Linked DNA regions of Anaeromyxobacter diazotrophicus. The protein of the gene in region 2 interacts with the protein of the main gene of each other region in a pairwise test. Links are inferred from orthologs where the notes say so. Each region holds a gene or a part of one and is shown on either strand. Other genes may lie near its edges. The genes, in order: def and HWY08_RS01260.

Region 1 (14,772 bases), on a different replicon or contig from region 2:
CGTGTGGCACAATCGGCGCCGTGCCGCGGATCCTGCTCGTCGACGACGACCTCGCCGAGATCGCGGCCGTGAAGCGCGCGCTGGCCGGCGCGGGGCACCAGACGGTGCTCGCGACCAACGCGAGCGACGCGCTGGCCGCCGTGGCCGGCGGCGCGGCGGACGCGGCGCTCGTCGCGCCCGAGTGCGACGGCGGCGAGGGGGCGGCGGTCCTGCGCGCGATGGCGGCGCGGGGGACGCCGGCGGCGGCGCTGCCGCGGCCGCTCGACGCGAGGGCCGCGGTGGAGGTCGCGAGCGCGCTCGCGGCGAGCCCGCGGCGGCCCCGCGCGCCGGCCCCGTCCCCTTCGGCCGCTGGGACGAGGGAACCGCCCTCGACGAGCGGGAGCGGGAGCCCGACCGCGACCGCGACCAGGACCGCGGCCCCGAGCCCTGCCCCGACCGCGAATCGCCCCCCCGCCTTCGACACCTCGAGCTCGGCCAGCGCCGAGGCGGTGGAGCTGCGGCAGGCCGAGCGCGAGCTGTGGTGGAAGCAGGAGCAGCGGTCGCTCGTCGCGGCGGCCACCCCGGCGGCACCCGCTCCCTCCTCTCCACCGCCCGCCGCGCCGCCGCGCCGCCGGCCGCTCGACCGCGGGTGGGTGGAGGAGATGCTCCGCCAGGCGGAGCAGGCGGACTACTTCGACCTCGTCGGGCTGCCGCCGGACTGCAGCCGGGAGGACGTGCTGCAGGCGGCCGGCCGGCTGCTCGAGGAGCTGGCGCCCGAGCGCGTCCCCCCCTCCGACGCCATCCTGCTCGACAAGGTGGAGGAGATCCGGCGCGTCCTGGCCGAGGCGCGCGACGTGCTCGCGGACGACCCGCTGCGCGAGGCCTACCGGCGCGCGCTGGGGCGGTAGCGGCCGGAGCCGCAGGAGGGCTGTCGCCCAGCCTCCGCGTGTGGCGAAGGCCCGCCGATTTTGTTAGACAGAATCACTCCATGATTCGCGAAATCATCATCTGGCCCGATCCCGTCCTGAAGCAGGTCGCGAAGCCGGTGGACGGCGTGGACGACACCATCCGCCGCCTCCTCGACGACATGGCCGAGACCATGTACGCCGCCGACGGCGTCGGCCTGGCCGCGCCCCAGATCGCGGTCGGGAAGCGCTGCATCGTCATCGACGCCTCGCCCCGGCAGGAGGGGCAGAAGCTCATCCACCTCGTGAACCCCCAGATCGTGAAGACGGAGGGGGTCACCACCTACAACGAGGGCTGCCTCTCCATCCCCGGCGAGGCCGAGGAGGTGGAGCGGGCCGCCAAGGTGTGGGTGCGGGCGCTCGACTACGCCGGCAAGCCCTACGAGCTCGAGTGCGAGGGGCTGCTCGCCATCGCCGTGCAGCACGAGCACGACCACCTCGAGGGGACGCTCTTCGTCGACCACCTGTCGAGCCTCAAGCGCGAGCTCATCCGCCGGCGCATGAAGAAGCTCAAGCAGGAGCGCGCCGCCGAGCAGGCCGACCAGATCCGCTCGGCCTCGCGCCACGAGAGCGCGCTGTAGCGACCCCCACCTTCGGGCACAGATCCGCGAGCACGCAGCGCTCGCACGCGGGGCTCCGCGCCCTGCAGGTGCGGCGGCCGTGCCAGACGAAGAGCTGGTGGGCGCGCCCCCAGCGCTCGCGCGGGAGGAGCAGCGTCAGCCGGTCCTCCACCTTCCCCGGGTCCCGCTCCCGCGTGAAGCCGAGCCGCCGCGCCACCCGGCCGACGTGGGTGTCGACCGGGAACGCCTCGCCGGCGCCGAGGTGCACGAGCACCACCCCCGCCGTCTTGCGGCCGACGCCCGGCAGCGCCTCCAGCGCGGCGCGGTCGCGCGGCACGCGCCCGCCGTGCGAAGCCTGGAGGGCGCGCATCGCGCCGACGATCGCCTTCGCCTTGGCGCGAAAGAGGCCCAGCGTGCGGATGAAGGGCCACAGCGCCTCGGGCTCGACCCGCGCGTAGGCGGCGGCGTCCGGGAAGCGCGCGAAGAGCGCCGGCGAGACGAGGTTCACGCGGGCGTCGGTGCTCTGCGCCGACAGGATGACCGAGACGAGGAGCTGGAGGTCGTCCTGGAACTCGAGCGCGATGCGCGCCTCGGGCATGGCCCGCTCCAGCCGGTCCACCACCTCGCCCGCCCGCGCGCGCTCGCGCTCGGGCGGCCGCCGCGCCGCTCGCCTCGTCATCGCGGGGCGCATGCTAGCATCCGCGGCCCGTCCGCTCTCGCCCTGGAGGCGCCATGCGCCCGATCGACCTGCGCTCCGACACCGTCACCCGCCCCACCCCCGGCATGCGCGAGGCCATGGCCCGCGCCGAGGTGGGCGACGACGTCTACGGCGAGGACCCCACCGTCCGCCGGCTGGAGGAGCGGGTGGCGGAGCTCTTCGGCAAGGAGGCCGCCCTCCTCGTCGCGAGCGGCACCATGGCGAACCAGGTGGCGCTGGGCGTGCTGGCGCGCGGCGGCGACGAGGTCATCTGCGAGGCGGGCGCGCACTGCTTCGCGTTCGAGGGCGGCGCCCTCTCGGCGCTGTGGGGCATCCAGGCGCGCACGCTCGCCGGCGAGCGCGGCGTGCTCGACCCGGCCGCGGTCGAGGCCGCCATCCGGCCGGACGACCCGCACTACCCGCGCACGCGGGCGGTCGCCATCGAGAACACCCACAACCGCGGCGGGGGCAAGGTGTGGCCGCTCCAGGCGGTGCGGGCGGTGGGCGAGGTCGCGGCGCGGCGCGGGCTCGCGCTCTACATGGACGGCGCGCGGCTCATGAACGCGGTGGTGGCGAGCGGCACGCCCGCCCGCGACTACGCCGCGCCCGCCACCCTGGCCTCGCTCTGCCTGTCGAAGGGGCTGGGCGCGCCGGTCGGCTCGGTGCTGGCCGGCCCGCGCGACCTCGTCCAGGAGGCGCGGCGGCTGCGCAAGCGGCTCGGCGGCGGCATGCGGCAGGCCGGCATCCTCGCCGCGGCGGGGCTGTACGCGCTCGACCACCACGTCGCGCGGCTCGCCGAGGACCACGCGAACGCCGCCCGGCTCGGGGCGCTGCTGTCGCAGCTGCCGGGCGCACGGCTCCAGTTCCCGGTCGAGACGAACCTCCTCTTCGTGGCCTTCGACGGGCGGCGCGCGGCCGAGCTCGCGCCGCGGCTCCGCGAGGCGGGCGTGCTGTGCAACCCGGAGGGCTCCCGGCCCGACCTGCTGCGGTTCGTCACGCACCTCGACGTCGGCGCCTCCGACATCGAGGAGGCCGCGCGCAGGATCGCCGCCGCTGTCGGAGCGTGACCCACGGCGGCGCGTCCCACGGGCAGGGGGGCCGCGGAGATCGGTCGACGCTGCGTGCTAGGCTTCGAGCGGTCGGATGCGCCGCGCCCTCCCCACGCTCCTGCTGCTCGCGGCCTGCGCGACCGCGCCGGCGAAGCTGGCCTGGGACGCGACCGAAGGAGGCGAGCCCTACGGGCCGACCGCGCGGCTGAAAGCGATCCGCGGCGCGAGCCTGATCGCGACCGGCCAGGCGATCGCGAACCCGACCTCGACCTCGACCTCGACCTCGACCGCGACCGCGACCGCGAGTTTCGCCGCGACCGCGAGCTCGACCGCCACCGCGACGGCGGGTCCGACCGCGACGCTGGCAGCGGCGCCGTCCCTGACGGCCGCGGGCCCAGGGTTCAGCGACGAGCAGCTCCTGGCGGTGGATCCGGACGAGCCGCCGCTGCCGCCGGTCGCGAACCCGGCGCCGGAGCGGACCGCGGCCGAGCCGCCGGCGGGCCCTCCCATCGACGCGGCGCTGCTGCGCTTCGCGGCGGACGCGCGCGCCCGCCGGTCGGAGCTGCCGCGGGCCGCGGCCTTCCCGCCCGCGGTCGCCGCCGCCTGGGACGACCTGGCGCTCGAGGTCGAGCGGTACCTCGCCCGGCCCATGCCGCAGACCCCGCTCGCCGAGCTGGTGCGGGCGCGGGTGGCGCTCGAGGCCGAGCTCGACTTCGACCGGCGCCGCTTCGGCGCGCCCTCGCCCGAGCTCTCGGCGCACCTGCGCGCGCAGCTCGCGCGGCTTGGCCAGCGCGCCGAGGCGGCGCGCGCGCTCGGGCAGTCGCTCTTCGCGGTGACGCGCCCGCCGGTGCTGCGCTGGCCCATCGCCGACGCGGGCCTCTCCTCCGGCTTCGGCCCGCGGCTGCACCCGATCGACCACATCCGGCGCATGCACTGGGGCATCGACCTCGCCTCGGCCACCGGCCGGGTGGTGTCCTCGGCGGCGCGCGGCTTCGTCGTCCGGGCCGGCTTCACGCCGGGGTACGGGCTCGCGGTCGAGGTCCGCCACGACGGCGAGCTGACGAGCCGCTACGGCCACCTCTCGCGCCTGCTGTGCGGGGCGGGCGACCGGCTGGACGCAGGGCAGCCCATCGGGCTCGTGGGGGCGACCGGCCGCGCGACCGGCCCGCACCTCCACTTCGAGGTGTGGCGGGGCGGCCGGGCGGAGGACCCGCTGGCCCTGCTCGGCGCGCGGATGAGCGGCAGCGCCGGCGGTCTGTGATCGCTCTCCCGGGCGGCGCGCCCGGCGCCCATGTAGGACATGGTCACCCAGCTCGCGCCGGGGCCGATGCCCCTCGACAAAGCGGGGCGCGCATGACAGCCTCCGCTCGCGACGACCTGGGATGGTCACGACATGCAGATCAACTTGCGCAAAGCCATGTTCGTGCTGCCGAATCTGTTCACGTGCAGCTCGATCTTCCTCGGCTTCTACGCGATGACGCTGTGCGCCGGAGAGGCCTCTCCGGCGCAGCTCAACCAGGCCGCCCTCGCCATCTTCTTCGCCATCTTCTTCGACGCCTTCGACGGGCGCGTGGCGCGGATGACGAAGACCCAGTCCGAGTTCGGCGTCGAGCTCGACAGCCTGGCCGACGTGGTCTCGTTCGGCGCGGCCCCGGCCCTCCTCGTCTACAAGTGGGCGCTCGCGCCGCTCGGCTTCGCCGGCTTCTTCCTCTCGTTCGCCTTCGCCACCTGCGGCGCCCTGCGGCTCGCCCGCTTCAACGTCCTCGCCCACCGCGGCGAGAAGGGGAGCTCGCGGTTCTTCGTCGGGCTCCCCATCCCGCTCGCCGCGGGCACCCTCGTCTCGATCGTCATCGCCCACTACCGCGCCTACGGCTCCATCGGCGACACCGCCACCCGCGTCTTCATCGCCGGGGTGGTCGGGCTGCTGTCGTTCCTCATGGTGTCGACCGTCCGGTACCGCACGTTCAAGGACGTCCACCTCTCGCGCAAGAGCCTGGCCGTCTTCGCGCTCATGTGCGCGGGCGGGCTCGCGGTCGGCATCGCCACCCGCGCCTCCTTCGTGATGGTCGTCTACATGGGCGCGTACATCGTCATGGGCCTCGCCGAGTGGATCATCTCGCGCGGCCGGCCCGAGCCGGCCGTGGCGGCGCTGCCGCCAGCGGTGCGGGCGCAGCTCGAGGCCGATCCGGCGCTCGAGCCGGACGACGACGACGTGGAGGCGAAGGACGAGGGCGACGAGTACATTTGAGAACCTTGCCCGACCTCGCCCCCACCCCCGCAGCGCCGCCGCGGCCTCAGCTGAAGAAGGGAACCCCCGACGGCCCGCCTGGCCCGTGGGTGCTGCTCGCCGCCTGGGGCCCCTGCGGCTACGTCCCGCTCGCCCCCGGCACGGCCGGCACGCTCGGCGCCATCCCGCTGTTCTGGGCGCTGCGCGGCCTGCCGCTCGGGCTCTACCTCCTCACCACCGTCGCGCTCACCGCGCTCGCCTCGTACGCGGCGGCCATCGCCGGGCGTTACTGGAAGGTGGTCGACGCCTCGCCCATCGTGATCGACGAGGTGGTGGGCTACCTCGTCACCCTGGCGCTCTTCCCGCGGTCCTGGCAGTGGGCGCTGGCGGGCTTCGTCCTGTTCCGGATCTTCGACGTGGTGAAGCCGTGGCCGGCGCGCTACTTCGACCGGCAGGTGAAGAACGGCTTCGGGGTGGTGATGGACGACGTCTTCGCGGGGGTGTGGGCCCTCGCGGTCCTGCTCGCCGCGCGCCTGGTCCTGCAGGCGGCGTTCGGATGCGGCGGCGGGGCCTTCTACTGCGCGGAGCTCGCGCGGTGAGCCTCCACGTCGAGATCCTCTCCACCGGGGACGAGCTCCTCACCGGGCAGATCGTCGACACGAACAGCGCCTGGCTCATGGACCGGCTGTGGGACCTCGGCGTGATGGTCCGGCGCAAGACGCTCGTCGGCGACGACCGCCAGGACCTCGCCGCCGCCCTGGCGGAGACGACGGCCCGCGCCGAGGTGGTCGTGATGAGCGGCGGGCTCGGGCCCACCGAGGACGACCTCACCGCGGAGTGCGTGGCGGCGGCGATGGGCGTGCCGCTCGAGCTGGACGAGGCCTCGCTGGCGGCGATCCGCGCCCGCTTCGAGAAGCTCGGGCGCACCATGACGCCCAACAACGCCAAGCAGGCGCGCTTCCCGCGCGGCGCCACCATCCTGCCCAACCAGCTCGGGACCGCGCCGGGCTTCCGGGTCGCGCTCGGACGCGCGGAGCTCTTCTGCCTGCCCGGCGTGCCGGTCGAGTACCGCGGCCTGTGCGACGAGGCGGTGCTGCCCCGCCTGGCGGCGAGGGCGGGCGCGGTGCCGGCGGCGCGCCTGGTGAAGCTCATCGGCGTCCCCGAGTCGCACGCCGACCAGGCGATGCGGCCGGTGATGGACGCCCCCGAGCACCGCGGCGTCCGCTTCGGCTACCGCGCTCACTGGCCCGAGATCCACGTGAAGTGGAGCGTGCCCGGGCCGGACGCCGAGGCGCACGCCGAGCGCATCCTGGGCGAGGTGCGCCGGATCTTCGGCGACGCCATCTTCGCCGAGGGCAAGGACGACCTGGCGCCGGTGGTGGTGGCGCGCCTGGCGGCCCGGGGCGAGACGCTGGCGCTCGCGGAGAGCTGCACCGGCGGCCTCGTGGCCGAGCTGGTGACGAGCGTCCCCGGCGCGTCCGACGTCTTCCCGCTGGGCGTGGTGACGTACGCCAACGCGGCGAAGACGGCGCTCCTGGGCGTCGGCGCCGACCTGCTCGCCGCGCACGGCGCCGTCTCCGAGCCGGTGGCGCGGGCCATGGCCGAGGGGGCGCGCGACCGGGCCGGCACCACCTGGGCGGCCGCCCTCACCGGCATCGCCGGGCCGGGCGGCGGCACGCCCGAGAAGCCGGTCGGCACCGTCCACCTGGCCATCGCCGGCCCGACCGGCACCCAGACCTGGGCGCGGCGCTTCCCGGGCGATCGCGACCGCGTCCGCAAGACGAGCGCCTACGACGTGCTGAACCAGCTCCGGCTGCTGCTGCGCGACCGGTGAGGCGCCGCGCCTCCGCGCGGCCGTGAGCGGACGTTGACGCCCACCCGGGCTTCGATCCGCGCCGGGCGCCGCGCTAACGGTGCTCGCCGGAGGTCACCTCATGGCGAACCCGAACCCCGTCCCGCAGGGCATGCACACCGTCACCCCGAGCTTGACCATCCAGGGCTGCGCGGCGGCGCTCGACTTCTACAAGCGCGCGCTCGGCGCCGAGGAGGTCATGCGCATGCCGTCGCCGGACGGGAAGAGCGTCTGGCACGCGGAGCTCCGCGTGGGCGACTCGATGATCTTCGCGGGCGACGAGATGCCGGGCGGCCCCTTCCGCGCGCCGTCGGCCGCGCACCCCTCGCCGGCGAGCCTGTGGCTCTACGTGCCCGACTGCGACGCCGCCTTCCGCCGCGCGGTGGACGCCGGCGCCAAGGCCGTCATGCCCCCGGAGGACATGTTCTGGGGCGACCGGGTGTCGATGGTGCTCGACCCGTACGGCTACGGCTGGCACTTCGCCACGCACGTGAAGGACCTCTCGCCCGAGGAGATGCGGAACGGCGCCGAGGAGTTCGCGAAGCGCATGAAGAGGTGACGCGAGGGTACGGCCTCCTCTCCTTGAAGAGCTGACCACCGGAGCGGCCCCCTCTCCCTGCCCTCTCCCCCGCGGGGGAGAGAGAACCCGCACCTGGAGTACGGACCGCGGCGGGGGACGAGCCCCCGCCCTACAGCCCGGGGGGGACCCCGGCGGATCGGCCCGGGGCGACCTCGGGAGAGCCCATGTCCGCGTCCGCATCGAACCGAGGTCTCGACTCGACCGTGGCGCAGGCGTGCCCGCCGCAGCTTCAGGCGCCGCGGCCTGCGTGCCGCGCCACGCTCGAGCCAATTCCCTGCACGCGGAGCACGTCTTCGGGAGGGAGCACATGGATCAGTTCCGGAAGGAACGCGGACCGGAGTGCTCCATCAACTCCGCCAGCGGAAGCACTTTAGGGGCGTGCGGCGAAGCTGCGCACAACGCCGGCTCGACGCTGACGCAGCGACCGCGCGGTACCGGATCGTGAGCCGATCTTGCGGACGGCGCCGCGGACGTGGGGGCGGCGCCTGGCCGGCGGCGCTCGCCGGACGGTGCCCTGCCTCGTCGAGGCGACGACCGCAGGACGGCCACGCACCTCTCGGCTGGGGGGCGCGCCGAGGGAGAACTTGTGGCCAATCACGAGCGCGCAGCGGGAAGAGGCCGGGCGCGAGGGACCGCTCGCATCCGCCCGGAGCTCCGCAGGTGTGGCCCACCTCTCCCGGCGCCGCTCGACACCTCGCGCGCGGCGTGCTTCAACCAGCGGCGATGGCGTTCCTGCGCGCGCACCGGCTCGAGCTGGGACTCTTCGCGGGCAGCCTGCTCGTCCTGGGGCTCTTCTCGCTCGGCCACCACCGGCCGTCGCACGCGCCGCACTTCATGTACCAGGCCGACGCCTGGCTGCACGGGCAGCTGCAGCTCCGCCTCGCGCCGCCGGACCTGAACGACTGGGCTCGGGAGCGCGGCCGCTGGTACGTCTCCTTCCCGCCCGGGCCGGCGCTCCTCATGCTGCCGCTGGTCGCGCTGTGGGGGGTGGCGCTCGACGACGTCACCTTCACGCTCCTGTTCGCGGCGCTGAACGTCCCGCTCTTCTTCCTCGTGCTGGAGCGGCTGCGCCGGGCGGGGGACAGTGCGCGCACCCGGCGGGAGGACGCCGCGCTGGCGCTCCTGTTCGCCTTCGGCACGGTCGCCTTCTCCTGCTCCATCCGCGGCGAGGTGTGGTTCACGGCCGAGGTGCTGGGCGTCACCGCCACCTACCTGTACCTGCTCGCCGCGCACCGCGCCGCGCACCCGCTCCTGGCGGGGATCGCCTGGAGCTTCGGCGCGATCACGCGCACGCCGCTCGTCTTCACGGTCGCCTTCTTCGCCGCGGAGGTGCTGGCCGGCGGCGGGCCCCTCGGCCAGGCGCTCCGGCGCGGCGCCACCTGGCGCGACCCCGCCCGCTGGCGGAAGGCGGCGCTGTTCGCGGCCGGCGCCGCGCCGCTCCTCCTCTTCGCCGCCTGGGCCAACTGGGAGCGGTTCGGCTCGCCGCTCGACTTCGGACACGCCCACCTCTGGAACAACCGCGTCAACGCGGACATCCGGCGCTGGGGCCTCTTCTCGCTGCACTACCTGCCGAAGCAGCTCCACGCGGCGTTCACGCGGCTGCCGCGGCTGGAGGGCGGGCGGCTCGGCTACCACCCCGACGGCATGTCGCTCCTCCTCACCACCCCGCTGTTCCTCCTCTTGTGGCCGCGCGCGCGGGCGCGCCTGACGCCGGCGCTGGCGTTCGCGGCCGCGGCGGCCGCGCTGCCGGGCCTCCTCTACCAGAACACCGGGTACGTGCAGTTCGGGTACCGCTTCAGCCTCGACTACACGCCCTACCTGTTCCTGCTGCTCGCGGTGGGAGGCCGGCCCATGGGGCGCGCGTTCTGGGCGCTCGGGCTGTTCGGGGTGGCGGTGAACACCTGGGGCGCGCTCGCCTTCGCGGGCGGGGTCAGCTGATCCCGGGCGCCCGGGACGCGGCGCGGCGCCGGCTCATCCCTCCGGCGCGCGAGGCCCCGCGGCGCGCCAGCGCCGGAGCTCGGCCAGGACCGCGCTCCCGAGCCCGGCCAGCGGGAGGAGGACGCCGGCGGCCCCCCAGCGCGCGGCCGCGGCGCCGCTGGCGACGGCACCCGCGAGGTAGGCCAACCACACCCCGAGCAGCTCGGACGCGCGCGCGAGCGCGGCGGCGCGCTCGCCGCCCCTCCGCCGGGCCGCCGCGACGAGCGCCTCGGCGAGCTCGGTCATGGTGCCGGTGATGTACGTGCGGACGCGCCGCCCGCCGACCTTGGGCATGACCGCGTTCTGGCACCCCATGGCGAGCGCCGCCGGCGCGGCCAGCGCGTAGAAGCGCGCCCCCTCCGCCCCGCCCAGGCCGGTCCAGGCGCCCAGGAGCGCCGCCAGCAGCGCGCCGCAGAGCGCGAACACCACCGGCCGCGCCGGCAGGCCGCGGCGCTCGCAGGCGTCGCGCGCGACCGCCCCGGCGGCGACCCCGGCCACGAAGGCGGCGATGGCGAAGGCGGGGTGGGCCGCGGCGGCGAGCTGGGCCCGACCCAGCGCGGCGCCGAGGTGGACCGTGTTCCCGGTGATGTGCGCGGTGAAGACGCCGAGGAGCAGGTAGCCGAGGCCGTCCACCGCCCCGGCCACCCCGGAGAGCAGCAGGCCCTCGCGCCGGGTGGGCTCGTCGCCCATGGGCCCTCCCTTCGCGCTCAGCGCGGCGCGCAGAACAGCTCGAGGAAGCGGTCCCAGCTCACGCGCGGCGCGCCCTCCGCCAGGAGCGTCCGGTAGAGCGCCTCGGCCGAGGCGAGGAGCGCGTCGTCGGCGAGGGGCGCGTAGCGCTCCGCGAGCCCGGCGTTCGAGAGCGTGCGCTCGACCAGGCTCTTCACGTTGCGCGAACGGCCCGCGAGCGCGCCTTGGCGATCGAGGAGCCACCCCACGAGCTTCCCGATGTCCTCGCGGACGGTGGTCCGCCCGTGCGCGCCCCCCGCCACCAGGAGCGCGTTCACCGCGTCCGGGTCGGCGTCGCGCACGAGGAGCCAGGTGAGCGACTCCTCCGGCGCGAGCCCGGCGGCCTCGAGGACGCGCCGGCAGCGGGCGGCGTCCTCCGGGGAGGGACAGCGGATGCGGACCACCGGCTCCGTGCGCGCGCTCGTCACCCGCCCCTTCTATCCGCCCCGCACCCGCGCCCGCAACGGCCCGCCGGTGCCGGGGCGGTTAGGATGCGGGCATGGCGGCGCACGACGAGGCGGCGCTGGAGCTCCTCCGGGAGCAGAGCGGCCTCTCCATCGACCTCGACGGGCGGCTCTGCCACCGCGGCGAGCCCATCACCCACGCCCGGACGCTCGAGGTGCTGTGGCGCTCCCTCAGGCGCCGGCCCGACGGCCGGTACCTGGTGCAGGTGGGGCGCGAGAGCGGCTACGTCCGGATCGAGGACGCGCCGTACGCGGTCCGCGGCGTGGCGCTCGAGGGTGGCGCGGCGCGGCTGCACCTCTCCGATGGCACCGTCGAGCCGCTCGACCCGGCGACCCTCTCCGTCGACGCCGCCGGGGTCCTCCACTGCCAGGTGAAGGGCGGCCACCGCGCCCGGTTCACGCGCACCGCGCAGGTCGACCTGGGGCTGGCGCTCGAGGAGGACCCGCGCGCGCCGGGCCGCTTCCTGCTCCGGCTCGGGGGGCGGGAGTACCTCGTCGCCGCCGAGGCGTGAGCCCGCGCGTTCCCGGCCGGGCCGCCGCCTGGTCGGGGTATGCTTGCGGCCAGCCCATTGCCCGCTCAGCCGCTGCCGCCTACGTTCTCCTCTCTGCGAGTCCCCATGCCCAGGCTGCTCGCCGCGCTCTGGCTCGCCGCTGCACCGCTCGCCGCCGCCGCCCAGGGCCTCGAGCTGGGGCGCCCGGACGTCGGCGAGGCGCTGCGGCGGATGGACCGGCTCCACGAGCAGGCCGCCCGGACCGGGCTCGCCGCGCCGGGCCCGCTCCAGCAGACGTTCGTCCTGCCGGAGCGCCCGGGGCAGAACCAGGTCTCCTGGTACGAGTTCGACTGGCAACACCTCGACGTGCCGTCGCCCACCGGCGGCGAGGGCGGCATCCGGCTCTACTACTACCGGCGCGAGCGCGCGGTGGCCGAGCGGGCGCTGCCGGTCATCCGCAACGCGTACCTGCGGCTCGTCGATCAGTTCCACTACACGCCGACGAAGCAGATCCCGTACATCCTCTACGCCTCGCAGCGCGAGTTCCAGGCCACCAACGTCTTCCAGGTGTCCGAGTCGGTGCTGGGCGTCACCTCGCCGCGCGACCTCAAGATGTCGCTCCCGTACTTCGGGAACCACGAGCTCTTCCGCGAGGTCTCGACGCACGAGCTCGTCCACCAGTTCACCATCCAGAAGCTGCTCGACCTGGCCGGGGCCGAGGACGCGAGCTCGCCCATCGACGCGCTCCCGCTCTGGTTCATCGAGGGCCTCGCCGAGTACTACGCGAAGGGGGGCCTCGACCCGGAGACCGACCTCTACCTGCGCGACCTCGTCTGGAACCCCGATCCCGAGCGGCACTACCAGGTCGTCGCCTTCGCCGAGGACCGCTACCGCGGCTACATCCCGACCTACAAGCTGGGCCAGGCGCGGGTCGCGTTCGTCGCCGAGGTCTATGGGCCGGAGAAGATCCAGGCGTACCTCGAGAGCGCGGTCATGCTCGGCAGCGCGCCCGGCGAGCACGGCTTCGGGGCGCTCACCCAGCGCGTCCTCAACGAGCCGCTGGAGCAGGTGGACACGCGCTGGCGGGCGTGGCTCAAGCGCCGCTACTACCCCGCCTACGCCGGGCGTCAAGACCTGGCGCAGCTGCGCGAGCTCTCGGAGCTCCCGGCGGAGCCGGAGGCGGCGCAGGTCTCGCCGGACGGCCAGCTCGTCTTCTTCCGCGGCATCGACCGCGAAGCGGGCCGGGCGCGGCTCTACCTCATGGACGCGCGCTGGCCGCGCGGCGCGGTGCGGGTGGCCTCCGACAACCAGCCCGGGGTCGAGTCGCTCCACCCCATCGAGCACTCGGTCATGGCGGTGGCCGAGGGCGTCCTCGCCTTCTCGGCGCAGGCCGGCGCGGGCGACGTGCTCTACGTGCAGCGCTTCCGGCACGTGCCGCCGCGGGGCGGAAAGCCGCCGGAGCTCGCCCTGGGCGAGCGGCGCCGGCTCGACCTCCGCCACCCGAGCGGCCGCCGCTTCATCGAGATCTCCGACCCGACCTTCTCCCCCGACGCGCGGCTCATCGCCTTCGCGGGCATGACCGACGCCGGGCAGCAGGACGTCTACGTGGTGCCGGTGGAGGGCGGCGCGGTGCGCCAGCTCACCGACGACCCGTACGCCGAGCGCGACCTGGCCTGGGGCGCGGACGGCCTCTACGCCTCGTCGGACGCGACCGACCACGGCCGCTTCAACCTGTTCCGCCTCGACCCGGCCACGGGCGCGCGGACCCGGCTCACGACCGGCGCGTGGGACGATCGGGCGCCCCGGCCGCAGGCCGACGGCTCGGTGCTCTTCTCGAGCGACGCGGCGGGCAAGCCCGACCTCTACGTGCTCCGCGGCGAGGAGGTGCGGCGGCTCACCGACTTCGCGACCGGGCTCACCTCCCCGGCGGTGGCGCCGCAGGCGCGCGGCGTCTGGGCCTCGACCTTCTACCGGGGCCGCTTCCGGCTGGTGGAGGTCCCGCGCGTCACCTGGCTGGACGAGCCGCCGCTCCACCTGGCCGCGGCCGGGCCGCCCCTGGCCATCCCGCAGGACGAGTTCCCGCCGGCGGTGCCGAGCTACGACCCGTACGCGCTCGGCAACTGGAAGCCGGAGGCGGGCTACATCTACGGCGGCGGCGCCTCCAACGCGGTGGCGGGCAGCGCCGCCCTGCTCTTCTCGGACGTGCTCCGCGATCACGTCGGGTACCTGCAGCTCTCGGTGCTCGGCTCCTTCGAGTACACGCAGGCGCTGGCGCTCTTCGAGAGCCGCGCCGGGCGGACGGCCTGGGTGCTGGGCGCGTTCCACTTCGTGCAGGAGCAGCTCGACCTCGTGAACCCCGACCTCGCGTTCCTGCAGCGCGACTTCGGCGTGCTCGGCTCGCTCCGGTTCCCCATCGACCGGTTCCGCCGCTGGGAGGCGGAGCTGTCGGTGGGCGGCGTGCAGCGCTACTGCCTCACCACCCTCACCAACTCGCTCATCTCCTGCGGCGGCGTCGATCCGACCCTGCCCGGCGTCGCCGGCTGGCGGCAGCGCAACGGCGGCACCCAGCTCGAGCTCGGCCCCACCTTCCGCTACGGCTACGACACCGTGCGCTACGACCCGACCGCGGGGCCGCTGGCCGGGAACGCGCTCCTGCTCGAGGTCGGCGGCCAGTACCTCCCGTGGCTGCGCGCGGTGAGCGGGTTCGCGCGCGGCGACGCGACGACCTACTTCCAGATCTCCGGCCGCGCGAAGTTCTTCCTGCGCGCGGCCGCCGGCACGAGCTTCGCGCCGGACGACCCGGGCCGCACCTGGGCGCGCACCTGGTGGCTCACCGCCGCCGACAACCTGCGCGGCTACTACTGGAACGACCTCGCCTACCTCATCGGCCGCAACTACTGGGTCGCGAACGCCGAGCTGCAGCTCCCGCTCGACCCCGTGCTGCGCCTCGCCATCTTCGACTCGCTCTTCGGGGTGGCCGCGCTCGACTTCGGCGGCGTGTTCAACGACTGGAGCACGCGCGCCGGCTGCGACATCCAGCGGGACCGCTGCCCCGACGGCAACCAGGTGCGGCCGAGCGACCTCGGCGCCTGGGACGTGCGCACGCTCACCGGCGTGCTCGGCGTGAACATGCTGTTCGGCCCGCTCCTCCTGCGCGTGCACTTCGGTCACCCCTTCGACATCAAGGGCGTCCGGACCCCGGCGC
Region 2 (15,026 bases):
GCGGCCGCCTTGACGAGCGCCCCCTCCGGCACCGGACGGGTCAGCACGGCGCAGCAGCCGGCGGCGGCGAGGCGCTCGGCCGCGTCGGAGAGCGCCACCGCCACCACCGGGACGGCGCCCAGCTCCCGGTCGGCGCGCAGCGCCGAGACCGCCTCCGCCCCGTCGGACGGGCCCTCCGCGACCACCACCAGGTCCGGCTGGAACCGCGCCGCCGCGGCCCCGGCGGCGAACCCGGGCGAGGCCTGCTCGACCGCGTAGCCCCCCTCCGCGAGCTGGCGCGCGAGGCCCTCGCGCACGGGCCCGGGCTCGCCCAGCACCAGCGCCTTGCGGCGGCTCGGCGCCGCGCCGGTGAGCTCCTCCGGCAGCGGCATGCCGTGCCGCACCATGAACGCCGCCAGGTCCTCGCGCGCGATGCGGCGGTGGCCACCCGGCGTGCGGTGGGCCTTGAGCCGCCGCGCCTTGATCCAGTTCACCACCGTCGGCAAGGACACCCCGAGCAGCCGGGCCGCCTCGTGGGTGGTGTAGAAGCCGCGCATGGGAGGGAGAGCTTAGCGCGCCGCCTCGCGGACGGGGGCGCGACGAGGGGGGGCCGTGGTAGAGGAACCGGATGGCGCTCTCGAACTTCCTCGTCGGGGCGGTGCAGATGACCTCGACCGCCGACCGGGCGAGAAACCTCGCCACCGCGCTCCGCCTGGTGAACGAGGCGGCCGATCTGGGGGCCAAGCTGGTGGGCCTCCCCGAGAACTTCTCCTTCATGGGGCGGGACGAGGAGCGCATCGCCGGCGCCGAGACGCTGGAGGGGCCTACCCTCTCGGCGCTGCGGGAGCTGGCGCGCCGGCGCGGCGTCCACGTCCTCGCCGGGTCCATCGCCGAGCGGGTCGAGGCGCCGGGCAAGACCGCCAACACGAGCGCGCTCATCGCCGACGACGGCGCCATCGTGGCGGCCTACCGCAAGATCCACCTCTTCGACGTCGCCATCCCCGACGGCGCGCGCTACGCCGAGTCCGAGACGGTGGTGGCGGGCGACCGGGCGGTGCTGGCGCCCTCCTCGCTGGGCCGGATCGGGCTCACCGTCTGCTACGACCTGCGCTTCCCGGAGCTGTACCGGCAGCTCTCCGCCCTGGGCGCCGAGATCCTGTGCGTGCCGGCGGCGTTCACGCTCTTCACCGGCAAGGATCACTGGGAGATCCTGCTGCGGGCGCGCGCGGTCGAGAACCTGGCCTACGTGCTCGCGCCGGCGCAGGCCGGGCGCCACTCGGCGAACCGGGTGACGTTCGGGAACGCGATGGTGGTGGACCCGTGGGGCGTGGTGCTGGCGCGCTGCCCGGGCGAGGGCGAGGGCGTCTGCGTGGCGCCGGTGCGGCGCGAGCGGCTGGAGCAGGTGCGGCGGGAGCTCCCGTCCCTGAAGCACCGGCGGCTGTAGCCCGGCGTCAGAACGCGAACAGGAGCCCGCCCGCGAAGCTCACCTTGCGGTCGTCGGAGAGGTTCCAGCTCTTCGACGAGCCGAAGTCCTTCACGTAGCTCTTCGAGAGCTCGACGAAGAAGTAGGTGTGGTTGATGCCGGTGTCGCGGTCCATCTCGCGCGCCAGCATGGTGTCGATGGCGCCGAGGTCGAGGGCGACGCCGCCGGTCACCGAGTAGCCGTTGGTGGCGCCGGAGCCGGACTTGCCGCTCGCGTTGGCGGTGCCGCCGGCGCCGTTGTTCACCCACCACCAGTACCGGTCGAGCGCGACCCGCGCGTAAGGCGCGAGCGGGAACCAGCGGTACTGGTTCGAGAGCACGTCGAAGCGGTAGGTGAGCGAGAGGCGCGTCGGGTAGACCTTGAGCGCGGTGGGGTCGGAGACCCGCGCGCCCGTGTCCTGGGCGAAGCCGTGGCCGTACTTCTCCCAGTAGCCGGCGCCGAGCCCGACGTCGAGCGTGCCGTAGCTCACGAGGAGCGAGTAGGCGACGTCGAAGCGGAACATGAGGTTCCGCTTGCCGCCGAAGGCGCGCTCGTAGGGACCAGGGCCCCCGCCGAACTCCGAGTCGATGTTGGGCCGGTAGGTCTCGAGGCTCATCTGGAACGAGCCGTAGCGCGGCGAGGGCCCGCCGCCCGAGAACTGCGCGGCGGCGGGGAGCGCGGCGGCGAGCGCCAGCGCGGCGGCGAGGGCGCGGATCACGGGCGCCTCCTCTTGCGGCGCAGGACGAGCGGGGCGAGCGCCACCAACGCGGCGAGGCCCGCGGCGCCGCTGGCGCAGCCGCCCTGCTCGCGGCCGCCGGCGTTCTGGTAAAGGCGCCAGAAGTCGTCGACCGGGATGGGCGAGCCGGTTATCGGATCGGACGGCAGGCTCTCGTTGCCGCCGATGGTCAGGGCCGTGACGGTCACCGTGTACGGCACGTTGTTCGTGAGCCCGGTGACGCGGCCGCTCCTCGTGCTGGCGCCCGTGAACTCGCGGTACTGCTGCGCCGCCGAGCCGTCCGCGGGGGCGTAGTGGACGCGGAAGCTGTTGGCCGAGCCGATCGTGCCGGCGGCGGCGCTGCCGGTCCCGAGGTCCCAGTTGGCGTTGAGCGAGCCGTCCCCGGGGGTCAGGCTGAGGAGGTTCGGCTTCGCGGGCGACGCCAGGTCGAGCTGCACGCTGCCGGTGGCGAGCGGGCTCCCGCTGTTGGCGTTGGTGCCCGCCGCGAACACGCAGATGTACGCCACCGAGTTCGTGGTCGACGTGCACTGGATCGGCACCTTGCTGAGGAGCGTGGCCGCGGTGATCCCGGTGTAGCTCGAGGACGCGACGCCGGTGACGAAGGAGTTCGTGTGCGCGTTGGTGTTGGTGTTGGTGCTGGGGATGGGGCAGCCGGCGGTGTCCGAGACGTAGAGGTCGTAGCTGGCGGCGGTCGTAGTCACCGACCACTGCAGCGAGAGCGTGTCGGCGGGCGCGTTGTTGCACTCGCCCGAGTTGATGTAGACGGTGCCGGATCCGGTCGATTCGGACACAACGACCTGAGCGGCGGCCAGCGCGGGAGCGCACGCGAGGCAGGCGAGGACGGAGAGGCGTCGCGTCATGCGCGGCCATCCTGCAACGGGGAGGCCACCCGCGCAAGGAAGGGACCCGCGCCGCGACTGGAGTTTTTCCGGAGGCGCGGGCGGCTCGAGCGGGAGCCCGCCGACTTTTTGGCAAGCGCCCGGGCGCGACCCCCGGGGCGCTGCCAAATTGTCAGCCGAGCTTCAGGTGCTTCTCGGCGAGGAGCTTCGCGAGCTCGATCGCGGTCGAGGCGCCCCCCTGCCGCAGGTTGTCGCCGCACAGCACGAGGTCGAGCCCGTGCTCCTGGGTCGGGTCGTCGCGCACGCGCCCGACCAGCACCGCGTCGTCGTTCACCGCCAGCATGGGCATCGGGTAGACGCCCTCCTGCGGCGCGTCGACGAGCTTCACGCCCGGCGCCTGCCGGAAGAGCTCGCGCGCCGCGGCCGCGCCGAGCGCGCGGCGGAGCTTCACCGAGACGAGCTGGACGTGCCCGTAGAACACCGGGACGCGCACGGCGGTGACCCCGACGCGGAGGGAAGACCCGAGCAGCCGCCGCACGTCGGCGGCGACCGCCCGCTCCTCCTCGCTCGCGCCGTCGTCGCCGAACGGGCCCACCTGCGGCACCACGTTGAAGGCGGCGCGGTGCGGGAGCGCGGTGGGCGGGGGCGGCTCCTGGAAGGAGAGCATGGCGCGCAGCTCGGCCTCGAGCTCGGAGACGCCCTTCTGCCCCGCCCCCGAGACCGCCTCCAGGACCACGCTGCTCGCGCGCTCCACCCCGGCGGCGCGGTGCAGCGGCGCCAGCGCCAGCGCGAGCTGCGCCGAGGCCGGGCCGGGCACCGCCACCACCCCGCGCCGCGCGAAGCCGGCGAGCGCGTCGGCGTTGAGCGGCGGCAGGACGAGCGGCACCTCGGCGTCGCCGCGGAAGGCGGGGGTGAGGTCGACCACCGCGCACCCGGCCGCGCGCGCGGCCTCGAGGTGCGCCCGTGAGGTCGCGGCGCCGGCGGCGAAGAAGGCGAGGTCCTTCCCGGCGAAGGCGCCCGGCCCCACCGCGGCGGCGCGGAGGACGTCGTCGCGGAAGTCGAGCTCGGCGCCGGCGGAGTGCTCGCTGGCGAGGAGCGCCAGCGAGGCGACAGGAAGGTCGCTCTCCTCCAGCGCCTGCACGAGGGCCCTGCCCACGGCGCCGGTGGCGCCGAGGACGGCGAGGTGCAGCGGTCGGATGGTCATCACTTGGCCTGGATGAAGCCCTCCGCCGACAGGAGCTCGGCGGTGAGGACGGCGCCGCCGGCGGCGCCGCGGACGGTGTTGTGCGACAGGCAGACGAACCGCCAGTCGAAGACGGCGTCGGGGCGGAGCCGGCCGATGGTGATGCCCTGCCCGCTCCCCGCGTCGCGGTCGAGGCGCGTCTGCGGGCGCGCGTCGTCCTCGAAGTAGGTGAGGAAGGGCTTCGGCGCGCTGGGGAGGCCGAGCTGCTGGGGCTTCCCCTGGTACTCGCGCCAGCGGGCGAGGATCTCGTCCTTGCCCGGCTTGCGCTCGAACCGTGCGAACACCGCCGCCAGGTGGCCGTCGGAGACCGGGACCCGGATGCACTGGGCGCTGATGACCGGCGCGGCGGCGTTCACGATCTGGCCGTCCCGGAGCTGGCCCCAGATCTTGAGCGGCTCCTTCTCGCTCTTCTCCTCCTCGCCCTTGATGAAGGGGATGACGTTGTCGACCATCTCCGGCCAGGTCTCGAAGGTCTTCCCGGCGCCCGAGATCGCCTGGTAGGTGCAGACCGCCACCTGCTTCGGGCCGTAGTCGAGCAGCGGGTGCAGGGCGGGGACGTAGCTCTGGATGGAGCAGTTCGGCTTCACCGCGATGAAGCCGCGCTTCGTGCCGAGCCGGCGGCGCTGCGCCTCGAGGACCGCGGCGTGCGCCGAGTTGATCTCGGGGATCATCATCGGCACGTCGGGGGTCCAGCGGTGGGCCGAGTTGTTCGACACCACCGGCGTCTCGGCGCGGGCGTAGTCCTCCTCGAGCTTGGCCGTCTCCTCCTTCGACATGTCCACGGCGCAGAAGACGAAGTCCACCTCGCCCGCGATGCGCGCGACGTCCGAGGCGTTCTGGACGGTGAGCGCGGCGGCGGCGGCCGGCACCGGGGTCTTCATGGCCCAGCGCCCCTGCACCGCCTCGGCGTAGCGCTTGCCAGCCGAGGAGGCGCTCGCCGCGACGAGCTTCACCTCGTACCAGGGGTGGTTCTCGAGCAGGGAGAGGAACCGCTGACCGACCATGCCGGTCGCGCCGAGGACGCCGACCTTGAGCTTCTTCGCCATCGCGTGAGGCCTCCGGGCCCGGGAGGGAAAGGGCGAAAGCTTAACATGCCCGCGGCCGTTTTCCCTCCCTAGCGGGCGAGGAGGTCCCGCAGCGCCGGCAGGAGCTCCGGGTAGCGGAACCGGTACCCACCGGCGAGCGCCTTGCGCGGCAACACCCGCTGGCTGGCGGTGACGGCGCCCGCCAGCTCGCCCAGCACGAGCTCGATCATCGAGCGCGGCACGGGCAGGACGCTCGGCCGGTGCAGCACCTCGCCGATGGCGTGCGCCAGGTCGCGGTTGCGGGCCGGCGCGGGCGCGGCGGCGGCGAGCGGCCCGGCCACGGTCCCGTGCTCGAGCGCCCAGGTGATGAGCCCCACCTCGTCGGCGAGGTGGATCCAGGGCTGCCAGAACGCGCCGTCGCCGATGTGCCCCCCGGCGAAGTAGCGGAAGGGCCGGAGCAGCTGCGGGAGGGCGCCGCCGTCGCGGGCGAGGACGATGCCGGTGCGGAGGAGCACCACTCGCGCCCGCACCGCGGCGGGGGCGGCGGCCGCCTCCCAGGCCACGCACACCTCGGCGAGGAAGTCGCGGCCCGGCGGCGAGCCCTCGTCGAGCTCCTCGTCGCCGCGCGAGCCGTAGTAGCCGACGGCGCTGCCGGAGACGAGGACCGCCGGCCCGCCGCGCGCCACCACCTCCGCCACCAGCCGGGTCGAGGCGAGGCGGCTCTCGCGGATGGCGCGCTTGCGCTCCTCGGTCCAGCGCCCGGCGGCCACCGGCTCGCCGGCGAGGTGCACGCAGGCGTCGCAGCGCGCGAGCGCGTCCTGCCAGGCGCCCGGCCGGGTGGGATCGCCCTGCACCACGGCGGCGCCCGAAGGCGACCGCCCCGGCGCGGCGCCGCGCGACAGCGCCGTGACCTCGTGCCCGGCCGCGCGCAGCGCCGGGACGAGCGCGCGGCCGATGAGACCGGTCGCGCCGGTGAGGAAGACGTGCATGCGCCTCTCCTAGCTCGTGCGCGGACCCGGGGGACGGCCCCGGCGGGGGGCCGCGCGGCGAGGCGGCGCCGCGGTCACTTGAGGTCGTACTTCGGGATCGCCTGCGACTCCTGGCTCGCTCCCGCGACCCACTTCGCCACCGCCGGGTGGCGCCACACCTCCTCCGCGTAGCCGGCCTCCGGCCCGTCGAGCGCGACGCCGTAGGTGCGGCAGCGCCCGACCACCGGGGCGAAGAACGCGTCCGCGATGCCGAAGCGGCCGAACAGGTACTCGCCCTGGCGCGGCGCGGCGAGCAGCTCGCGCCAGAGGGCGCGGATCCTCGCGAGGTCGGCCGCGACCTCGGCCGAGGGCGGGGTCGGCCGGTGAAGCCCGAGGTTCATCGGCATCCCGGCGCGCAGGGCCTGGAAGCCCGCGTGCATCTCGGCCGCCGCCGCCCGCGCCACCGCCCGCCGGGCCGGCGCCGCCGGCCACAGCTCCGCCGAGGGGAACTTCTCCGCCAGGTACTCGCAGATGGCGAGCGAGTCCCAGACCGTGAGCTCCCCGTCGCGCAGCACCGGGACGCGGCCCGCCGGCGAGTGGGCGCGGATGCGCTCCGCCGTGTCGGGACGATCGAGCGCGACCAGGATCTCCCGGTACGGCGCGCCCGTCAGCTCGAGCGCGAGCCACGCCCGCATCGACCAGGACGAGTAGTTCTTGTTTCCGATGACGAGCTCGAGCACGGCGCCTCCTCGCGGGTGGACGGCGGAGACGATGTAACCCGTGCGCGCCGGCGCGTCACCAGCGGGATGGCTCCGCTTGGTACCGGTGGACCTCCGGGATCGAGCGAGTGCTTCCTCCACGATGGGTGGGGAAGGAGATGGCGGGCGGCACGGTGTTCTCACCTCCTTGCTGCGGGTGGCCCATTGATCTCCTCTCCCTGATACGCCGGTGGCACGGTGATCCCATCCCCCTGATGCCGGCGGCCCGGTGCTCTCATCTCCATGCTGCCGGCGTCCGCGCTATCCCCTCCCCCTCGCCCCGCGAAGCGGGGAGAGGGCCGGGGAGAGGGGCCGCCCGACACCGATCGGCCTCGCAGCATGGAGCGACTGCCTCCGCGACGTCGGCGGACTTCGGGCAAAGAGGGGGCGCGGCAGGCGGGCAGGCGGCTCCGCGGTGGCGTTCGCCGCCGAAGCGGGGGCGTCGAGCGCGAGGCGTGCCTGCGCGTCCGCGGCGACAAGGCGTGGCCCGGCTTACGGGGGCGAAGGCGCGCGGGTGCGGGCATGCGGCGGCGACGGAGCTGATGGGCCGCGGGACCGCCCTGATCAGGTCTACTCTGCGTGCGGTTTGGTTGACTGTTCGTGTCAGACCTCCGTGCGATGATCTCTCCCATGGACGCGGCACCCGACCTCGCTGCGTGCTCGCCCTCCGAGGCCTGGAGGACGCGCTTCGCGCCGCCGGCCGTCGAGCCCGCGCCGCTCACCGGGCGCGAGCTCGACGCCTGGTTCCGCGGCGGCGAGCCGGAGGCCGACGCCTGCGAGGCGCTGCTCACCTGGGCGGCCAGGGCGCGGGGCGCGCTCGACGTCGCCATCGCCGAGGGGCTCGACGCGCTCCGGCGGGGCGACCGGCTGGCCGAGCTCGCGTGCCACCTCGACGACTACGCGCGGGAGGTGCTCGACCTCGGCAAGCGGGCCGCCGAGGGGCTCGCCCTGCTCGGCCGGGAGCTGCGGACGCGGCCGCTCCTGCGCGAGGCGCTCACGGCGGGGCGGGTCAAGCTCCGCGCCGCGCAGACGGTGCTGAAGGTGGCGGTGGGCGAGGACGAGGCGGCCTGGGTGGAGCGCGCGGCGCGGATGACCGTCCGCGCGCTCGAGGCCGAGGTCCGCCGGGCGCGCGCGGCGCCGGGCGACGAGGAGGAGCCGTGGCTGCGCCTCGACGCGCGCCTCGAGCCGGAGGAGTGCGAGGTGGTCGATGAAGCGCTGGCGCTCGCGGGCGAGCTCATGCCGGGCGCGACGCGCGCCGAGCGGCTCGAGGCGATCGCCCAGGAGTTCGCGGGCGAGTACGCGGGCGAGGGAGACCCGGACGCGGCGCGCGTGCTCGGCGCTTGGGTCCGGCCGTCCGGTGAGCGCACCGGGGACACGCGCGCCGCAGCGCTCGAGGAGGAGACGGAGCGCTGGGCCGCGCTTCGCGCCCTGCCAGACATCGCGGCCCCGGACGTCCGCTTCTACGAGACCGCCACCGCCCAGGAGGTGGACGCCCGACTGCGGGAGCTCGCCGCCCTGCGGGCGGAGTGGGAGGACCTCGTCGGCTACTGCGCCCTCGCGGTCCGGAAGAGCCAGCTGTACCGGCTCCTCGGGTTCGCGAGCTTCCGCCAGTACTGCGAGGAGCGGCTGGGGCTCGCGGCGCGCTCGATCGAGGAGCGGGCCAAGGTCGAGGAGCGGCGCTGGGCCTCGCCGGCGCTCCAGGAGGCGAAGCGCGAGGGGCTGCCGTTCGAGAAGCTGCGGCTCCTCTCGAAGCTGCCCGAGCCGGAGATCACCCGCTGGGCCGCGCGGGCGAAGGGCCTCACCTGCGTCGCGCTCCGGCGCGAGCTCGAGGGCGAGGCCGAGCGGCGGATGCGTGCGCAGGGGAAGCTGGCCGTCCCGCTGGCGCTCCGGATGGCGGCGGTGCTCGCCGCCGCGGTGCAGGCCGTCCGCGACCGGACCGGGAAGCGGCTGCCGCTCGGGACCTGCCTCGCCGTCCTCGCGCAGCACTTCCTCGACACCTGGAAGGGCGGGAAGTGCGCCCGGACCCGCTCGCGGAAGGTCCGGGAGCGGGACGAGGGCCATTGCCAGGTCCCCGGCTGCAGCCGCCGCGCGACGCACGCCCACCACGTCCTCTTCCGCTCGCAAGGCGGCGGGGACGAGCTCGACAACCAGCTCGGCCTCTGCGCCTTTCACCACCTCCGGTGCATCCACGCCGGCCACCTGCGCGTGGTGGGGCGGGCGCCTGAGGCGCTGCGGTGGTTCCTCGGCGGGAAGGCGTGGAGCGGGCCGGAGCCCGCGAAGTGGTCTGGCGGGGGCGTGGAGGTTTCGGCGGCGTGAGTCCGCGGGGCAAGGGGAGCAGGGCCCGACCTCGACCGCGACTGCGACCTCGACCTCGACTGCGACCCCGACCTGCGGACGGCAACGCCCGCCAGCGGGCGGCGGGGTGGCCCTCCGAAGGAGCGGAGGTCGACCTGCGTGAGACCGCGCTCGCCCTACTGCCGCCAGCAACGCCGGTGCCGCGCCGACGCACGGACCTCGTGCGCCGTGTCGGCGCGGCACGTTGCGTTGCCCGGCGTTCGCGCGTTTCTGCTCCGGCCGCCGTACCTATCCGGTAGGTCGTCCGGAGCGACGCAGGAGGGCCACCCCTCCGCCCGCTCGGAACCCCCGCCAGCGTTTCGCAGGCACGAGCGGGCTCGAGCGGCCCTCTCACCGCTGCGCGGGGCGAGGGGGGCAGGCCCCCCGGCGACCTCGACCTCGACCTCGACCTCGACCTCCGACCTCCGACCTAGACCGCGACCTCGAACGCGATCGCGACCTCGAACGCGAACGCGAACGCGAACGCGAACGCGAACGCGACGAGGTCCTACCGCTGCGGGTCGCCCGGCGCGCGGGAGCAGACGGTCCCGATGTCCGGCTGGCGGCGCATGACGTACTCGTAGCGGTCGGCGGCGCGGCCGGTCAGGCCGAGCAGCGGAGAGCCGCCGGGGTAGGTCGTGCCCTCGGGGTCGCCGAACTCGTTCAGTCGGCGGGCAGTGAGCTCGCGGTCCACGCAGCGGTTGCGCTCGCCCAGCACCGCGCCGGGCGCGAGCTGCCAGTCTTCGGGCTGGTAGGGGCCGGCGGACCGGCGCGGGAGGCTGACGGCGCCTTGCGCCGGCCGGACGGCCTCGGGGCGGTGGGCACACCCCGCGGCGAGGAGGAGGGCGAGCAGCGCCAGGCGCGGGGTCATGGAGGGACGATGCCCGAGCGGCGCCGCGCTCGCAACCGCTCCGACGTCGCTGCCCCGGCTGGGCTCGCGCTACTCGAGGATCCGGCTCGCCGCGTCGGCGCCGGGGACGTGGCGCATGAACCAGACGAGCAAGACGAGGGCAGCGGCGAGGGCGGCGTAGGTGAGCCCCCACCGGACGAGCTGCCCCGCCGTGAGCGGCGCGGCGCGGGCGGCCTTCTCCTGCCGCTCGAGGCCGCGCAGGAACAGCGCCTCGCCCGCCACGCCCGGGCTGCCGCCGAGGACGGCGCGCAGGTAGAGCCAGTGCGGCGCGCCGAAGCGGGCCGGCGCGGGCAGGAGCCGCAGCGCCCGCGCGCCGGTGCGCGACTGCACCTCGCCGGCGAGCTCCATCGCGCCGAGGACAGCGACGAGCCAGATGAGCGAGAAGCCGGCCGCGCTCGCGAGCGCCACCGCGCCGGCGAGGCCGAGCGCGGAGAGCGCCACGCCCAGGCCCGAGGAGTACGAGTACGCGAACGCCTGCAGCGCCCGCCCGCCGTCGAGCGGCGCGATCGGGAGCAGGTTGAACAGGTTCACCAGCGCCCAGAAGGCGGCGATGGCGGCCCACTGCGGATCGTGCGTCCACAGCCACAGCCCGGCCGGCGCGAGCGCCGCCAGGGAGCCCCACAGCGGGCCGTTCAGCGCCACGTAGACCTGCTGGCGGCGCGAGGTGAACGCGTCGTCCGTCACCGCCAGGGCGCCGAGGAGCGGCACGAAGTACATGCCCCGCACCCGCATGCCGGTCCGCCGCATGGCGTGCACGTGGCCGTACTCGTGGATGAAGAGCTGCACCATGAGCGCGAGCGCGAACTTCCACGAGAAGAGGAGCGAGTAGGTGGCGACCGACGCCGCCGCCCAGCCCACGTTGGCGGTCTTCACCGCCTTGAGGCCGGTCGCGGCGAGCTTCCCGAACGAGGCGGCGAGCTTCGAGCCGAGCTTCGCGGCCAGCGCCCACACGCCCATCCGCGCCCGGCGCGCCTCCCGCCGCGGGCGGAGCACCGGCCCGGCGGCTGCCGGCGCCTCGGGGTCCACCGCGGCCGCCGCCGGCGCGGCCTGCAGCGCCTCGGGCAGGATCTGCCAGGCGGGCACCCGCTGCACGAGCAGCGCCAGCAGGAGCGGCGCGTCGCGCAGCTCCACCACCGGCACGCTGCCGCCGTCCGCGCCCCGCACCGGCGCGCAGGGCGCGGCGCTCGCGGACAGCTCCGCGAAGGCGAAGCTGCGCCCGCGCGCGTCGGCGAAGACGGCGTACCGCTGGACGGTGCCGTCGGCGCGCTGGGCGAGCCCGAAGCCGAGCCGCAGCTCCCCCCAGGCCGCCTCCACCGCGCCCGGGGCGGCCGGGGGCTGGCGCGCCGAAGAGGTCGGGGCGGCGGCCGCGCCGGCCACCCGCAGCCCGCGCTCGTCCGCCAGGACCCGCAGCCCCCCGGCGTGCCGGGCGGTCAGGGCGATGGCGGCCGCCACCGCGCCGAAGAGGACCGCCACGAGCGGCGGGATCTCCGCGGCGAGGCCCACCAGCGCCCCGGCGGCGCCGCCGGCGAGGAGGTGGGCGCCGAGGCGGCGCAGCGGCGGGCGGAAGGTGGCGGTTTCCATGGGGGTGGGGCTCGGCGCTACGGCCGGTCGGCGCCCGGCCCGAGGCCGTGCGGGAACTTCACCTCGGCCTCGCTCTTGCGGACGTAGTGCGGCTCCAGCGCGAAGAGCTTCGCCTGGTCGTAGCCGGCGGCGAGCTCCGCCGCGCACAGCCGCGCGACGGCCAGCGCGGGCGGGCTCGCGGGAGCCCCCTCCGGCGCCGCGAAGGCGGCGAGCGCCTCGGGGTAGGCCGCGCGCCCCGGCCCGAACGCGACCGGCCGCGCGCCCTCGGCGGCGAGCGCCGCGAGCCGCGCCGCGAGCGCCTCGGGCGGGAGCGCCGCGTCGGGCGCGGCCGCCTCCACGCCGGCGCCGCCCGCCCGGTAGAAGCCGGCGTAGAGCTCGCCCTTCTTCGCGTCGAGGAGCGGCACGAGCAGCGCGCCCGGCTCCGCCGCCGGCGCGGCCGCCAGCGCCAGCGCCGCCAGGCTGGAGACGCCGGCGAGCGGGCGGTGGTGGCCGTAGGCGAGGCCCTTCCAGGTGGCGAGCCCGATGCGCAGCCCGGTGAACGATCCCGGCCCGAGCCCCACGGCGTACCCGTCGACCTCGGAGAGCCGCCGCCCGGCCGCCGCGAGCACGTCCTGCAGGACGCCCGGGAGCCGGCCGCCGTGCCCGCCGGTGGGGCCCTGCGGCCCGGCCTTGGCCGGCGCGTGCTCGGTGCGCTCGGCGACGAGGCGCACCTCGCCGCCCGCGAGCTCGCAGAGCGCGCAGGAGAGCGCGAGGGTGGAGGTGTCGAGGGCGGCGACCCACATCCGGCGCGTCTTACCCCATCACCCGCACGATGTCGTTCTTGAAGACGGCGATCATGAGCATGACGAGCAGGATGATCCCGACCAGGTTCGCGATCTCGCGGGCGCGGATCGAGAGCGGGCGGCGCGTGACGCCCTCCACCAGACAGGTGGCGAGGTGGCCGCCGTCGAGGACCGGGATGGGGAGCAGGTTCATGAGCCCGAGGTTCACGCTGATGAGCGCCATCGTGAACAGGAAGCTCTGCAGCCCCTCCTCCGCCGCCTTGGAGGCGATGGAGAAGAGCATGATGGGGCCGCCCACCGTCTTGAAGCTGAGCTGCCCGGTGACGATGTGCGCCAGGCTGACGACGGTGAGCCGCACCGCCTCGTGCACGCCGGCCAGCGCGGCCCGCCCGGCCTCGAGGGGCCCCATGGCGAGCGGGACGCGCTCGACCAGGAGCGCCGAGCTCTCCACCAGCGCGCGCTGCTCGGGGAAGAACCCGAGGACGAGCTTCTTCTGCGGCTCGCGCGTCATCTCGTCGAGCTCGGTGCGCTCGCCGGGGACGAGCGTCACCTTGCGCCCGTCGCGCAGCGCGAGCTCGACCGGCTGGCCGGCCTTGAACTCCGCGGCGCGGGCGTTCACGTCGCGGAACGAGCGCACCGGGTGGCCGTTCACCGCCGCGAGCGCGTCACCGCGGCGCAGCCCCGCCTGCTCCGCCGGGCCGCCGGGCGCCACCGCCGCGATGAACGTCGACACGCCCGGATCCGCCACGGCGAAGGTGGGCGCGCCGCCGGCGCAGGTCGGGACATCCGCCAGCGCCACGGGGCGGTAGGTGGAGACGGTCGCGCCGGGGGCGGACACGCCCTGCTCGCGCAGCACCTCCAGCGCCACCGGGCCGCAGCGCGCCGCGTCCAGCGCGCGCCGCAGCTCGCCCGCGTGCGCCACCTTCTTCCCGTTCACCGAGGCGACCAGGTCGAAGGGCTCGAGCGGCCCGGCCGCGCCGCGCGCCACCGGCGCCACCACCGCCGGGGAGTACGCGGGCGTGACCCCGATGACCCCGCGCCAGGTGGTCTCGATGGGGTTCGACTCGCGCTCGCGCGCCGGGGTGAGGGTGAGCGGCGGCAGCCGGCGGCCGTCGCGCTCCACCTCGAAGGTGAGCGGCTCGCCGGGATGCGGCGACACGAGGTCGCGCAGGTCGTTGAAGTAGCGGACCGGCTTCGGCGCCTCGCCGGGGGCCGCCACGCTCACGATGCGATCCCCCGGCTCGAGCCCCGCCTCGGCGGCCGGAGAGCCGGGCGAGAGCGACCCGACGCGAGGGCCCGCCACGAGCTGCCCGTTCTGCGCCAGGCCGAGGGCCAGGTAGACCAGGACCGGGAAGACGAGGTTCATGCCCGGCCCGGCGGCGGCGATGACGAAGCGGCGCCAGGGCTGCTGCTCCAGGAAGCCGCGGCCGCGGTCCTCCGGCTTCACCTCCTCGGAGGGGTCGTCGCCCGCCATCTTGACGTACCCGCCGAGCGGGAGCGACGCGACGCGGTACTCGGTCTCGCCGCGCGTGAAGCCGAAGAGCCGCGGGCCGAAGCCGATGGAGAAGCGGAGCACCTTCACGCCGAGCAGCTTCGCGGCGACGAAGTGGCCCAGCTCGTGGACGAAGATCAGCCCGCCGAGCAGGAGGACGATGGAGCCGGCCTTGAGGAGGAAGTCGCTGGGCATTCTCGGGTCACGGGGGAGCCGCGGACGGGCAGGTGGGCGGCTCCTCTGCTGATCATGCGCGCGGAGGGCGCCGCCTGCACGCCCTTCCACCCGGCCTGTGGTGCTCGGGCCTACCCCGCCACACGCCGCTCGGCCTGGCGCCGGCCCCAGTCGCTGGCGGCGAGCGCCTGCTCGACCGAGCCCACCGGCTCCGGCGCGAGCGCCTCCAGCACCTCCGCGCACACCTCGGCGATGCGGGTGAAGCTGCAACGCCCGGCGAGGAAGGCGGCCACCGCGGCCTCGTCGGCGCCGGAGAGCGCGGCCGGGGCCGTGCCGCCGAGCTCGAGCGCGCGGTAGGCGAGCATGAAGGCCGGGAAGCGCGCCGGGTCGGGGGCCTCGAAGGTGAGCTTGCCCAGCCGCGGCAGATCGAGCGCGGGCAGCTCGAGCGGGATCCGCTCCGGCCACGCGAGCGCGTAGCTGATGGGCCCGCGCATGTCGGAGACGCCGAGCTGCGCCACGACCGAGCCGTCCACGTACTCGACCATCGAGTGCACGATGGACTCGGGGTGCACCACGATGTCGATCCGGCGCGGGTCGACGTCGAAGAGCCAGCGCGCCTCGATCACCTCCAGCCCCTTGTTCATGAGGGTGGCGGAGTCGATGGTGATCTTGGCGCCCATCGACCAGTTGGGGTGCTTGAGCGCCCGCGCGGGCGTCACGGCCGCCAGCTCGGCGGCGGGGAC

Evidence for each region.
Region 1: the proteins of HWY08_RS01260 (region 2) and def interact in binary tests that used the Escherichia coli proteins (3 or more experiments, as listed by UniProt). The link is inferred for Anaeromyxobacter diazotrophicus from one-to-one orthologs.

The regions. Positions count from the first base shown.
Region 1 is NZ_BJTG01000003.1:543,077-557,848, reverse strand. The notes cover bases 1-2,746. They hold def (peptide deformylase), read left to right. Parts: upstream 1-967; coding sequence 968-1,525; downstream 1,526-2,746. Other genes in these bases: ltaE (low-specificity L-threonine aldolase), read left to right, coding at 2,237-2,746; HWY08_RS08555 (endonuclease III domain-containing protein), read right to left, coding at 1,455-2,183; HWY08_RS08565 (hypothetical protein), read left to right, coding at 21-887. Outside these bases: more of ltaE, read left to right, coding at 2,747-3,268; HWY08_RS08545 (M23 family metallopeptidase), read left to right, coding at 3,345-4,511; pssA (CDP-diacylglycerol--serine O-phosphatidyltransferase), read left to right, coding at 4,644-5,498; HWY08_RS08535 (phosphatidylglycerophosphatase A family protein), read left to right, coding at 5,504-6,076; HWY08_RS08530 (competence/damage-inducible protein A), read left to right, coding at 6,073-7,311; HWY08_RS08525 (VOC family protein), read left to right, coding at 7,412-7,888; HWY08_RS08520 (hypothetical protein), read left to right, coding at 8,633-9,847; HWY08_RS08515 (DUF1275 family protein), read right to left, coding at 9,881-10,576; HWY08_RS08510 (hypothetical protein), read right to left, coding at 10,594-11,040; HWY08_RS08505 (DUF1285 domain-containing protein), read left to right, coding at 11,112-11,588; HWY08_RS08500 (PD40 domain-containing protein), read left to right, coding at 11,694-14,772. UniProt on the Escherichia coli protein: Removes the formyl group from the N-terminal Met of newly synthesized proteins. Requires at least a dipeptide for an efficient rate of reaction. N-terminal L-methionine is a prerequisite for activity but the enzyme has broad specificity at other positions.
Region 2 is NZ_BJTG01000001.1:284,323-299,348, forward strand. What follows is about bases 2,205-5,204. They hold HWY08_RS01260 (aspartate-semialdehyde dehydrogenase), read right to left. Parts: upstream 4,221-5,204; coding sequence 3,189-4,220; downstream 2,205-3,188. Other genes in these bases: HWY08_RS01255 (fibronectin type III domain-containing protein), read right to left, coding at 2,205-3,037; asd (aspartate-semialdehyde dehydrogenase), read right to left, coding at 4,220-5,204. Also shown: HWY08_RS01240 (excisionase family DNA-binding protein), read right to left, coding at 1-536; HWY08_RS01245 (carbon-nitrogen hydrolase family protein), read left to right, coding at 608-1,423; HWY08_RS01250 (MXAN_2562 family outer membrane beta-barrel protein), read right to left, coding at 1,431-2,159; more of HWY08_RS01255, read right to left, coding at 2,156-2,204; more of asd, read right to left, coding at 5,205-5,305; HWY08_RS01270 (TIGR01777 family oxidoreductase), read right to left, coding at 5,374-6,273; HWY08_RS01275 (glutathione S-transferase family protein), read right to left, coding at 6,348-6,992; HWY08_RS01280 (HNH endonuclease), read left to right, coding at 7,641-9,326; HWY08_RS01285 (hypothetical protein), read right to left, coding at 9,853-10,215; HWY08_RS01290 (site-2 protease family protein), read right to left, coding at 10,285-11,835; tRNA (adenosine(37)-N6)-threonylcarbamoyltransferase complex dimerization subunit type 1 TsaB, read right to left, coding at 11,853-12,617; HWY08_RS01300 (site-2 protease family protein), read right to left, coding at 12,628-14,304; dxr (1-deoxy-D-xylulose-5-phosphate reductoisomerase), read right to left, coding at 14,415-15,026.